3 regions of the Ureibacillus sp. FSL K6-0165 genome follow, and region 3 is predicted to be linked to each of the others. Evidence: riboswitches for the same ligand, from Rfam matches in the RefSeq annotation. Region 3 holds a riboswitch; each other region holds the start of a gene.
What was found. A riboswitch is a leader RNA that binds a small molecule or an ion and turns the genes downstream of it on or off. The one in region 3 is predicted to bind cobalamin.

Region 1 (4,290 bases), 1.4 Mb from region 3:
GACGATAATGAACAAATTCACTAACAACGTAAATATCCAACTACTTGTTGAAAAATGAAGTTCTCTTGAAATGACTGCTGAATAGCCATCTACACTTCTTGCATTTATCGCATTATTTAAGTCTTTCATTTCTTGAAATACCTTAATAAACAAAGCACTGATTATAAGCCCAATTGATTTGATAGAATTTAATAAAGAACTGTGACCTAACCTTGCTATTTGTGCAAGATAGATTGTCCTGCTGGAATCAAGAAATATAAATATAAATCGATACATTAATGCAATTAAATCCAATAAAGTAGTTGGTACTTTACAACACCTTAATCCATATAGAAAATCTTGAATCGTCGTAGATAAAATTAAAAAATACAAACAACTAATACTCGATAAAGCAACAACAAATAGCATCAATGCCTTTTCAACACTCGTTATCGAAATTGAAATCGTGACGGGACCAATAATAGATTGAAAAATGGCACCTTCTATAGGGTTAGTTGAAAAATTGAGTAAAATGACTAGTATACTTGAAATTAGAAATACCACTGGAATAAGCAATAACTTCAAATATAGGCGAATCGGAACTTTTCCGATTATTAAAGTAATAACTGTCATGATGCAAAATATGAATATGGATGTAAGAACATGTTGAAATACGATATTCAATATTAATGGAATAAGAGCAAATCCCATTTTTTCGATTGGGTGTTTATTTCTTAAAGGTGATTGATAAGCGAAATATTCTAACATTCTCATTTCTGTATCTCTGCATTCCCGCCCCTATTCCGGCCTCGCATATATCCTATAAAGTAACCAATGAACCCTGCACCGATTGCTCCTTGTAGTACGAATAATAAACTTTCTATTTCACCACTAGGAGGCTCCCAAATACTTGAAAACCATGGTTCATAGGATTGGTTCAGTTCTGTAATTAATCCTTCCGCTTCTCCATCTGCACCACCATATTCTGCATCTCCGTTAAAAATCAGCGGGACAATCATTAAAAAAATGATCAAAATTAATAAAAGCATATTCTTTTTTAACATCTTACTTCACCTCCTGGGGTTTCTTTAGTACTTGAAGTAACTTTAATTCTCTTTCGTTGTATTTCAATAAGAAATTCATCACCATTACTGAAATCAATCCTTCAATAATTGCTAATGGTACCTGTGTAACAGCGAATACGCCAGCAAACTTTACAAATGAAGCGAAAATTCCACCAACTTCAGATGGAAAGGCTAGTGCAAGTTGAATAGATGTAATGACATATGTACCTAAATCTGCCAATGTTGCTGCTGAGAAAACTGCTAGAGTAAAGGGCAAACCGATCCTATTGAAGCCTTTAAATACTCCATAGGCGATAAAAGGTCCAGCAATCGCCATCGAAAACGCATTGGCGCCAAGCGTTGTTAAACCTCCATGGGCTAATAATAATGATTGGAATAATAACACGATGGTACCTAAAACACTCATTACAAATGGTCCAAATAATACGGTTCCTAATCCAACACCCGTAGGATGAGAACAACTTCCCGTAACCGAAGGAATTTTTAATGCGGATAATACAAAAGTGAATGCACCCGCTAAACCTAGTAATAACTTCGTCTCAGCATTTCTCTTTACTAAACTACTCATTTTCTTTAATCCAATGATTAAAAAAGGGAATGTAAGGAGCCACCAAAATATAGCCCACTTGATTGGTAAAAAACCTTCCATGATATGCATAGCAAAAGCTGTATTAGGAATGATTAATAATACTGCTAGAAAGTAAAGTATTTTGATTGAGACTTTCATAAAATTCCTCCTAAAATGAAAATTTGAAAATAAAAAAACACTGCCAAACTAGCAGTGTCCCACAATAAGACATAATAATCCAATCATGCCTATTCGTGTACCTATCCTCGTAGGACACTACCATCCACTCCATACGGCAGGTCTCCTGGCTTAGAGTCATCGCTACAAAATCGCCTTCCCGTTTGCACAGTGGCATTTGATTTTGAGCTCCTCTTCACAGTGGCGGGACCGCACTAGATTCTCACTAGTTTCCCTTTTAAGCTAATTTTCATTAGCACCGTATAGATTATTCAGTTGTTGAAATTTAGTTGAATTGTAGCATATTGTTTGAAAAATTTCTATATCTTTCTATAAATAAGACAAAATAATTACTAAATTCATATAATATTCATTACCTTTTGATATGAAATATTGTTAGAACCAATTTGAATTTTTGGAAAAATCGAAGTACAAACTGGGATTAGCTTGTGCTTCTAATGGTACGTAATTGGAAACTTTCACAATTATAGCGGAATATTTCCGTGTTTTTTCTTAGGTCTTGATTCTTCTTTATTTTCAAGCATTTCTAATCCTTGAATTAACTTAATGCGAGTTTCTCTTGGATCGATTACATCATCAACCATTCCAAGTGAAGCAGCAACATATGGATTAGCAAATTTTTCTTTATATTCCTCAATTTTTGCTTGGCGTGTAGCTTCCGGATCTTCTGAATTTGCAATTTCGTTCGCAAAGATGATGTTAGCAGCACCAGCAGCACCCATTACGGCTATCTCTGCATTTGGCCAAGCGAATACTAAATCTGCACCAATGGCTTTTGAATTTAGCGCAACGTATGCTCCACCATATGCTTTTCGTAAAATGACTGTAATTTTTGGAACGGTTGCTTCAGAATAAGCATATAAGATTTTAGCACCGTGACGAATGATACCGCCATGTTCCTGTTTAACGCCAGGGAAGAATCCTGATACGTCTTCAAATGTAATGATTGGAATATTGAATGCATCACAAGTGCGAATGAAACGGGCAGCTTTATCGGATGAGTCAATATCAAGACCACCTGCTAAGGCCTTTGGTTGGTTACAAACTAATCCAACAGATTGTCCAGCAATACGAGCAAATCCTACAACAATGTTTTTCGCAAATTCAGAATGCACTTCCATGAAGGAACCTTCATCCACCACTTGTTCAATTACTTTACGAACATCGTAAGGACGTGTAGGTTCAATTGGAACAACGTCAATTAATTCAGGACGCCAATCGTCTCCTTCAGGGCGTGGTAATTTTGGTGCTTTTTCTTTATTACTTTGTGGTAAATAGCTTAATAATCTCTTAATTTGTTCAATCGCTTCTTCTTCAGAAGGGGCGCGGAAATGAGCGTTACCGCTAATTGTGTTATGCACTTTTGAACCGCCTAAATCTTCTGATGAAATTTTTTCTCCTGTAACCGCTTCAATTACTTTCGGACCAGTAATGAACATTTGGGATGTTTTATCCACCATTAAAATAAAGTCTGTAATTGCTGGAGAATATACAGCACCGCCAGCACATGGACCCATAATCACAGAAATTTGTGGAATAACCCCAGAATAAATCGAGTTGCGATAGAAGATGTGGCCATAACCGTCTAATGATAATACTCCTTCTTGAATACGGGCACCTCCAGAGTCATTGATGCCGATGAATGGCGCTCCATTTTTTGCAGCCAAATCCATCACTGCAGCAATTTTTTTCGCGTGCATTTCTCCTAATGCACCGCCGAATACTGTGAAATCTTGAGCAAATAAATAAACAGGACGGCCATTCACTTTACCGTATCCAGTTACAACACCGTCACCAGGGCCATTTTGTTCACCCATGCCGAAATCTGTTACTCTATGTTTTATAAATGGATTTATTTCAACGAAAGTGCCTTCATCCAGTAATAGATCAATACGTTCACGAGCTGTTAGCTTACCTTTTTCATGTTGCTTTTCAATGCGCTTGTCCCCACCGCCTAAATAAATCTCTCTTTTTCGGTCATACATTTCATCGATTTTATCTAACATATCCATGATTTCTTAACCCCTTTATCACTTTTTTTCATATAGTTCATATAAAACTCCAAAACTATCTTTTGGATGAATAAAGCATGCTTCAGCTCCCCCAGCTGCAGGTATAGGCTCTTCAGACAGAAGGCGAACTCCCTTTTCTTTTAATTCAGCCATTTTTTCTCGAATATTATCTACGCTAAAACAAATATGTTGAATTCCTTCTCCACGTTTTTGTATATGGTTATAAATCGCCCCTTCTTCACTTAAGGGTTGTAATAATTCAATATGTACATTCCCAGCATCGATAAATGCTACTCGTACATTTTGCGATGGAACCTCTTCAATTCTTTCTAATTTCAAACCTAAAACTTCAGTATAATATTTTACTGAATCGTCTAGGTTTTTTACTGCGATTCCAATATGATCGACTTTTTCCATCATGCCACCCCTTCTGTTATAGTACATAATC
Region 2 (4,290 bases), 1.2 Mb from region 3:
TTACATCAGCGCCCAACAAACTTTTATTTATTTTTTATCATCATACCTGTCTTATGTCGATTAGCAATATTGATTTATTTCAATCTGTCAGTAAATGTGAAGGAATCTGGATTGGCAGCCTACTTTAAAAAAATTGTGAAGGCAAAATCGTTATGGATTTATATTGCGTGTTATATATTCATTATCCTCATAACAGGTTTTGTGTTAAATGAATATAAACTATTTGTTTTAACATTTAGCATGTTTGTGATGACTTGGATTTATCGGCATTGGACATATCGCCATTTTGGCGGAATGACGGGAGACTTGCTAGGTGCTTTATATGAAGGGATGGAATTGGCATTATGGGGAATGCTGTTACTGTTCATTTAATTCGGCATGAAAAAACGAAAGCGAATTTAGAGCGAAAATATATTGGATGGACGAATGAATCGATATACATACAAACAGCAAATTGTCAAGTACCGATTCATACTAAGGATGTATTTGGCAGTGACTTAAAGCGCTGCATAGAAACAGCGCAACTTTATTTCCCCGAGGCAAAATACCATCCTTTTTTTCAATTAAGGGAATTACATTTTGGAGATTTTGAAATGAAAACTTATGATGAATTAAAAGATAATCCAGCGTATCGGCAGTGGATTGATTCACCAGAGAAAGCTGCGCCACCAAATGGTGAATCTTTTGTTTCGTTTAAAGAACGGATTTTAAATTGTTTTCATCAAATCGTGAGCTGTGGTGGAGAATATGTGTTTGTCGTCCACGGTGGTGTCATTCGTGTTATCCTATCGAAATTTCAAAAAGAGAAAAGTTTTCAAGATGTTATTGCACAGCATCGGATGATTTATACCCTATGTTGGGACGATATTGAATCTTTGAAAGGGGGAAGAGAATGCAATCAGTTATTGGAGGCGCCTATAATGGTAAACGAAAATTTGTAAGTAACATGTTAAAAGAAATAGGTGCGAATCGCTGTTATTTTTATGAAGGCGAAATACCGGAAGGCCCTTTTACAAAAGATGAATACGTTATTATAGGTAGTTTTGAAAATATGATTTTGCTCGTCCCGGATTTATCGGAAGATGAAATCGTATCACAAATAATGGGGAAATTAATGAATTTAGATTATAAGACAAACCTAATTTGTATTTGTACGGATATCGGACGTGGAATAGTGCCGCTTTCAAAAGAGGATCGTCATTTGAGAGATACTTGTGGTAGATTGTATCAACAACTTTTTGAGAAAAGTGAGAAAGTCATTCGCGTTTGGTATGGTATTCCTGAGATATTAAAAGAGGAAAATTAACCAACCGTTCTTAAGTTCTACGTATCGAGTGAATGATTTTAGTAGATACTGTATCATTTACCAAATAAGCTTGTAATTAACAATACTACATGTTACAATGAAACACGAAAACACAATATATAGCATTTCGTTTATTAGGTTCTACTATATATAGTAGATTAAAAGGGAAGTCAGTGAAAATCTGACGCTGTCCCCGCAACTGTAATTGCTGACGAAAAGTTCAAATCCACTGTACAAATTTGTATGGGAAGGGAACTTGGAGGATGAAGCATAAGCCAGGAGACCTGCCTAATAAACGTGAATTGCTCATTTCTTCGGGGGCTAGGAAATGGAAGCAAGACGGTCCATTTCCTAGTACCTGACTGTTTCCATTTCAAAGCCATACCGAAAAAGGTATGGCTTTTTTATTTTCATAAAAGAATGGTAGAAAGGGAGAAGGAAATGAAATTATATTCAAAAAAAGTTTGCCCAAAATGTTTGTTGATGAAATACGAATTAAATCAACTTGGTTATGAAGGGAAATATGAAGAAATTTTGATTGATCACAATGAAGAAGCGAAAGAAAAATTATTGAATGCTGGATTCCTTTCTGTCCCTGTAATCGAAATCGATGGAGAGCTAATGGATAACATAGAAAATATAAAAAAATTCATTAGCAGGATCACACTATGATTGCTTATGCATCTCGAACGGGCAACGTGCGTTTTATCGTTCATCAATTAGAATTACCCCACATTGAAATTCGCGATGATCTTATTTTGAATGAACCCTTCTTATTGTTCACCTATACCGATGGATTAGGCGAAGTACCACGAAACGTGGAAACGTTTTTACAACATAATGTTCGTTTCTGTAAGGGTGTTATTGCAAGTGGGAACTCGAATTTCGGCCATGCTTATTTTTGCCGTTCTGCTCATTTGATTAACGAAAGGTACGGAATTCCCATTGTTCAAAAGATAGAATTACGCGGATTTCAGAAAAATTATGATGCCATAATTGATTATTATAACAGAGTAATTCAAAAGGAGATTTAGTGATGAAAAGCTATTTAACTTTGAATAATGAAATTTTGAATCACTACCACCAAACAGGAAAAATTGATTTAGAGAAAGATCGAGAGGCTACTCGTCAATATTTTATCGAACATGTTAATCAGAAAATGCGGAAGTTTTCTAGTTTGGAAGAAAAGATTCGCTTTTTCATTGAAGAAGGATATTATGAGAAAGAATTTTTACAAAAATATTCTTTCGAATTTATAAATAAAATTTTTGACATTGCGTATTCTTATCGTTTTCGATTTCAAACATTTATGAGCGCGAGCAAATTTTTTGAAAGTTACGCAATGAAAAGTCGAGATGGAAAAGAAATTTTAGAAACTTATGAGGATCGGATGAGCATTATCGCCTTATATTTAGCGAATGGTGATGAATTGTTGGCAGAAAAAGCAATTCGTGCGATGATGGAGGCTTTTCAACCAGCAACACCAACCACACTGAATAGCGGTAAAAAAGCGCGTGGGGAATTGGTAAGTTGTTTTAAATTATCCATGGATGATTCGATGAATAGCATTGCAGAAAACCTCGGTTATTGTTTAGAACTCTCAAGGCTTGGCGGAGGGGTAGGGGTAAATTTAACGGATTTAAGACCTTTGGGTGATCCGATAAAAGGTATCGCCAATCGGGCAAGCGGTGTTATGCCCGTTGCAAAATTATTAGAAAATGCCTTTTCTTATTCCAATCAATTAGGACAACGGAATGGTTCAGGTGTTGCTTATTTAAATATTTTCCACGCGGATATTGAAGAATTTATTTCTTCTAAGAAGCCGAATGCCGACGAAAAAATTCGGTTACAAACTTTATCGACTGGTGTCATTATTCCAGATATATTTTTTGAACTGATGAAAAAAGATGAAGATATCGTTCTTTTTAGTCCTTATGATATTTATCGAGAATACGGAAAAAGAATGTCTGAAATAAGCATAACGGAAATGTACCGGGAGTTGTTGAACAACCCAAATATACGAAAGTTAAAGCAAATCAATGCTAGAAAACTATATACGGAAATCAAAAAGAGCCAATTCGAATCCGGATATCCTTTTGAAATATTTGATGATAATGTAAATAAACAACATCCACTAAAAAAACTTGGAAGAGTCAAAATGTCCAACCTCTGTACTGAAATTTTACAAGTTCAACAAACGAGCATCATTAATGATCAAGATACACCAAATGAATATGGATTAGACGTATCTTGCAATCTTGGATCATTAGATATTCACCATGCGACGAAGTTTCATGATTTTGAAGAGTTAGTAGATACAGCCATGCGTTTGTTAACACAAGTGTCTTTAATGACCAATATAAAAAACGTTCCATCTGTAAAAAAAGCAAACCAGATGATGCATTCTGTCGGATTAGGTGTTATGAATTTGCACGGACATCTTGTAACTCAAAATATATTATATGGTTCAAAAGAATCAATTGAATTTATCGATTACTTTATGGAAGCATTGAACTTCTTTTCATTAAAAGCATCGATGCTACTTGCGAAAGAAAAAGGTGAAACTTTTTACGGATTTGAAATAAGCGAATATGCAAATGGTCATTATTTTGAAAAGTACGTGAATAAATTGGAAAAGGAACCTAGTGAATTGGTGAAAAAAGCTTTAGGTAATGTTCCAATCATTACAAAAGAAATGTGGAGAAAATTGAAAGAAGATATAATGAAATACGGATTATTTAATGCTTATCGGTTAGCAATCGCACCAACCGGCTCGATTTCTTACGTTCGTTCTTGCACGGCATCCATTGCACCCATTACTGAGCGAGTAGAGATACGAGATTATGCAGATAGCCGCACGATTTATCCGATGCCATTTTTAAATAATGACAATCAACATTTATACGTAGAAGCATATGACATGAATGTCTATAAAATCATTGATTTATACGTCGCTGCACAAAAGCATGTTGATCAAGGTATCT
Region 3 (4,290 bases):
ATGATCCAATTTTTCCACAAACTCAAAGGCGTTTGATGCAAAGAGCGCTTCTTGAATGTCTTCTTTAGTTGCGTCAATTTTTCCATACTTTAAGTTTTCTTCAATCGTTGTTGAAAACAATGTTGCCTTTTGTGGGGCAAAAGCCATAGCATTTCTTAACATGTCAATGTCATATTGCTGTATGGGAATGTTATCAATGTAAATAGTTCCTTCATCGACATCCATGAGTCGACCGAGCAATTTGATTAATGTCGATTTTCCACTGCCTGTCATACCGATAATCCCTACTGTACTGCCGGCTTTCGCTTCAAAGGAAATCTCTTTCAACACCGGTTCAACGTGTTTGTTATAAGAAAAACTAACCTTGTCAAATTTCACATTTCCTTGAATTTCTTTTTTCACTGGGTTTTCAATATTCGTAATATCAGACTGCTCTTCCAATACGACAACGACACGTTCTGCACTTGGTATAGCCCGCGCAATTTGAATCAGTACGTTGCTGGAACTCATAAGGCCGTTCATAATCATCATCAAATAGTTGATGAATGCAACAATTACCCCAATTTCAATAGCTCCTGCATCAACTTTCACGACACCAAGCATAAGTGCAAGTACAATTCCGATGTTGACAACAAATTGGGTAATCGGCATTAAGGCAGCTACCACTTGATCTGCCGTCATATTGCGTTTCGTTAATTGATGATTGACAGTTGCAAATTGCTTCATTTGATATCGCATACGGTTAAATGCTTTAATGACGCGAATCCCCGCCAAGTTCTCCTGCACACGTGTATTCACTTGATCGATTGATTCCTGCACCTTTCGAAACAGCTTAATCGATAATTGAATAATAATATATAAACTGATGATTAATACAGGCACCACAAAAAATAGTACTGGAAATAAATCTCTTGCCGTAAAAAATACGACAATGACCGCCCCAACAAACATAAAAGGCCCGCGAACGAATATTTTTAATAACATGTTTAAGGCCCTTTGCAACATTTCGATATCATTTGTTAAGTTGGTAATCAATTTTCCTAAAGTGAACTTGTCCTTATTGCTATTCGCAAAATATGTAATAGTTTCATATAAATCCGCTCGAACATCAGATGCAAAGTTTACCGCCGCTTTCGAACTGAAATATGTACAACCTGCACCCCCAAGCCAACCTATCATTGCACACAAAATCATCGCAGCAAACATCATAATGATATACTGTGTATCATTCGTTGCAATTCCTTTATCGATTATTTTCTGCATAATTGTTGGCTGAATTAAATCCATCCCTACTTCCAACACCATAAGTATCGGCGCTAAAATCGCAAAATGCTTATAGGGCTTTAAATATTTTGAAAGCTTTAACGCTGCACGCATTTTGTTACTCCTTTTCTTTATTACCATCGTTTAATTTTTGTATACAATTGTATACTAACCGTCAAGTTGATACCCTTACATTTCCAACTATAACTGAATAGATTCCTTAATATTTCACCACTAAAATAATCTTTTAGGCAATGGAAGTTTTCAAAAAACTTGACTAAAGTTTCATTTCATTTTAGATTATTTTAAAAAGTATATCTATGTAATTAGGTGCCCTTTTTAGGGAGAATAGGGAATAAAGTGAGAATCTTTAGCGGACCCACCACTGTATCGGGGAGCAATATAGAAAATGCCACTGGGAAACTGGGAAGGCCTATATTTGCGATGAACCTAAGCCAGGAGACCTGCCTAATTACTTGAAAACATACAGTACGATGGTAAAGTCTGTAGTTTATTTGGCATGCCAATAAACTGCAGACTTTTCTTATTTCAATAATCGATGGAGGAGATTCAATTGGAACTATTGCAATCGACATTACAAAACATTAAACAACTTAATAAAGAAGTGATGGGAAAAGCAAGAGAAAGAGTAGATGCTCTTTGTAAACCACCTGGCAGTTTAGGAAAATTAGAACAAATCGCGATACAACTTGCTGGAATAACTGAGAAACTAGAGCTTGATGTATCCAATAAAGCGGTTATTTCATTAGCTGCGGATCACGGTGTATATGAAGAAAATGTTTCAAATAACCCCCAATTTGTAACGGTAATGCAGGCAATTGGCTTTGCTAAAGGTTTTACAGGAGTATGTGCTATTGCAAAAGCAGCAGGTGCAAAAGTCGTTCCAGTAGATATTGGCATTAAAGAAGATTTACCAAAAGATTCTGGAGTCATCGTCAAAAAAGTGAAATACGGAACGGATAATATGGCTAAGGGACCAGCAATGTCACGTCAAGAAGCGATTCAAGCGATTGAAGTAGGTATTGAAATTGCCAATGAACAAGTGAAACAAGGTGTCAATGTTTTAGCAACTGGAGAAATGGGAATTTGTAATACCACTCCAAGTAGTGCTGTCCTGTCAGCATTCTGTGGTTGTGACCCGGCTATTGTAACAGGTATGGGGGCTGGGGTAGATAGTCTTCAACATAAAATTGACGTCATTCGAAGAGCTCTTGACATAAATAAGCCAAATCCAGATGACCCAATTGATGTGTTAGCGAAAGTTGGCGGTTTGGAATTAGGGGGAATGGCAGGCGTAGTCCTAGGTGCTGCAGCAAATCGTGTTCCTGTAGTAGTGGACGGTTTTATTTCCACAGTTTCTGCACTTATTGCTTATAAATTAGAACCGAAAGTGAAGGATTACATTATTCCATCCCATCTTTCAGAAGAGCCTGGAGCAAAAATTGTAAACGAGGTATTAGGGTTAGAGCCTATGTTGAATATGAATATGCGATTAGGTGAAGGTTCAGGAGCAGCCCTTGCTTTTCCTATTCTTGATGCCGCATGTTCTATGATGAACACCATGACTACTTTAGAAGAATCCCATCAATATATGCTAAAAATCATGGGGAGTCAAACAATTTAAAAGATAAGGCTATCTAGAAGACTATCTAGATAGCCTCTTTATTATCATAAAGAAACTCTTTCAATTAATTCCTTCGAATTGTTTTTCGGAGAATTTACTAGATTAGATACTGGATAGGCAGTTAACCACTCTGAAGGGCAAGGTTTAAGCAGCGATTTTAATTTCTCTCGCCCCTTTAAATGAGGGTCTAACCATTCTTTTTGCTGTTCCTTATTTAAAATGACCGGCATTCGGTCATGGATTGGGGCCATTAATTCATTTGCCTTCGTTGTTAAGATCGTACACGTATGAATCTTTTCTCCCTCTTGACTCCGCCATGTATTCCATAATCCCGCAACTGCAAATACTGCGTCATCTTTCCTCTTTATTCGCATTGGGACTTTCGAATTTCCTTCCCTTTTCCATTCGTAAAAGGAGTCCATCGGGATAATACATCTCCGTTCATAAAATGATTTTTTAAAACTTGGTTTCTCGTCGACAGTTTCAGAACGAGCATTGATCATTTTCGATGCTATCTTTTCATCTTTTGCCCACGAAGGAAGGAATCCCCATTTTAAGAACCCCATACGATTTTTATCTCCATCATTAATGATTGCTACAATTTGTTGACTTGGAGCAATATTATAACTTTCCTTATATAACTCCTCGGAAAAAGCCTCTGCTACATCAAATTCTTCAATCAACTGATGATACGAGCAAAACAACGTAAATCGACCGCACATAGCCATCCCCCAAAAAATTAAAGTTTCCATTATAAGTATTTTCTACTTCATTTCATCATAAAAAATACAGTATGGAAAGCAATATCCGGACTTTCAATTATTGCAATAAAGGAGCGAAGCATATGAAATTAAGAGTATCTGCAGTTCAATATCATTTACACACGATTCAATCATTCGAAGATTTTGCAATGCAATGTGAACACTACATTAAAACCGCTTTGGAATTTGATTCGGATTTTATCGTGTTTCCAGAATTTTTAACAACTCAATTGCTTTCTTTCAAAAAACAAAATGGTTCAAATCAAACAATCCATGATTTACCTAGTTATACAGAACAATATGAAGATTTATTTCTTAAATTAGCTAAAAAATACAATATCCATATTATCGGCGGAACACATGTAGTAGAAGTTAACAATCAACTACGAAATACCGCATTTTTCTTTGACCCTGAAGGCCGCATTATGCGACAAGAAAAGCTGCATATCACGCCAGTTGAAATCAGCGCTTGGAATATGGCAAAAGGAGAAGAATTAAAAATTTTTGACACCAAATATGGAAAGATTGCGATTTTAACTTGTTACGATATTGAATTTCCTGAAATTGTACGTATAGCGAAAGCGCGAGGAGCCGATATCATTTTTTGTCCTTCCTGTACCG

Region 1: it holds a riboswitch for cobalamin, as region 3 does, so the genes downstream of both, NST00_RS10880 (energy-coupling factor ABC transporter permease) here and cobT (nicotinate-nucleotide--dimethylbenzimidazole phosphoribosyltransferase) in region 3, are expected to answer to the same signal.
Region 2: it holds a riboswitch for cobalamin, as region 3 does, so the genes downstream of both, NST00_RS09970 (glutaredoxin family protein) here and cobT (nicotinate-nucleotide--dimethylbenzimidazole phosphoribosyltransferase) in region 3, are expected to answer to the same signal.

Annotation. Positions count from the first base shown of each region.
Region 1 is NZ_JBBOQS010000001.1:2,185,219-2,189,508, forward strand. It holds gene cbiQ (cobalt ECF transporter T component CbiQ) at 1-753, opposite strand, end outside; gene NST00_RS10875 (energy-coupling factor ABC transporter substrate-binding protein) at 750-1,043, opposite strand; gene NST00_RS10880 (energy-coupling factor ABC transporter permease) at 1,045-1,791, opposite strand; cobalamin riboswitch at 1,910-2,088, opposite strand; gene NST00_RS10885 (acyl-CoA carboxylase subunit beta) at 2,295-3,842, opposite strand; gene mce (methylmalonyl-CoA epimerase) at 3,861-4,259, opposite strand.
Region 2 is NZ_JBBOQS010000001.1:1,999,127-2,003,416, forward strand. It holds gene cobS (adenosylcobinamide-GDP ribazoletransferase) at 1-372, shown strand, start outside; gene NST00_RS09960 (histidine phosphatase family protein) at 345-941, shown strand; gene NST00_RS09965 (bifunctional adenosylcobinamide kinase/adenosylcobinamide-phosphate guanylyltransferase) at 893-1,306, shown strand; cobalamin riboswitch at 1,426-1,612, shown strand; gene NST00_RS09970 (glutaredoxin family protein) at 1,748-1,978, shown strand; gene nrdI (class Ib ribonucleoside-diphosphate reductase assembly flavoprotein NrdI) at 1,975-2,340, shown strand; gene nrdE (class 1b ribonucleoside-diphosphate reductase subunit alpha) at 2,343-4,290, shown strand, end outside.
Region 3 is NZ_JBBOQS010000001.1:761,835-766,124, reverse strand. It holds gene NST00_RS03800 (ABC transporter ATP-binding protein) at 1-1,377, opposite strand, end outside; cobalamin riboswitch at 1,575-1,749, shown strand; gene cobT (nicotinate-nucleotide--dimethylbenzimidazole phosphoribosyltransferase) at 1,838-2,908, shown strand; gene NST00_RS03790 (SOS response-associated peptidase) at 2,953-3,630, opposite strand; gene NST00_RS03785 (carbon-nitrogen hydrolase family protein) at 3,753-4,290, shown strand, end outside.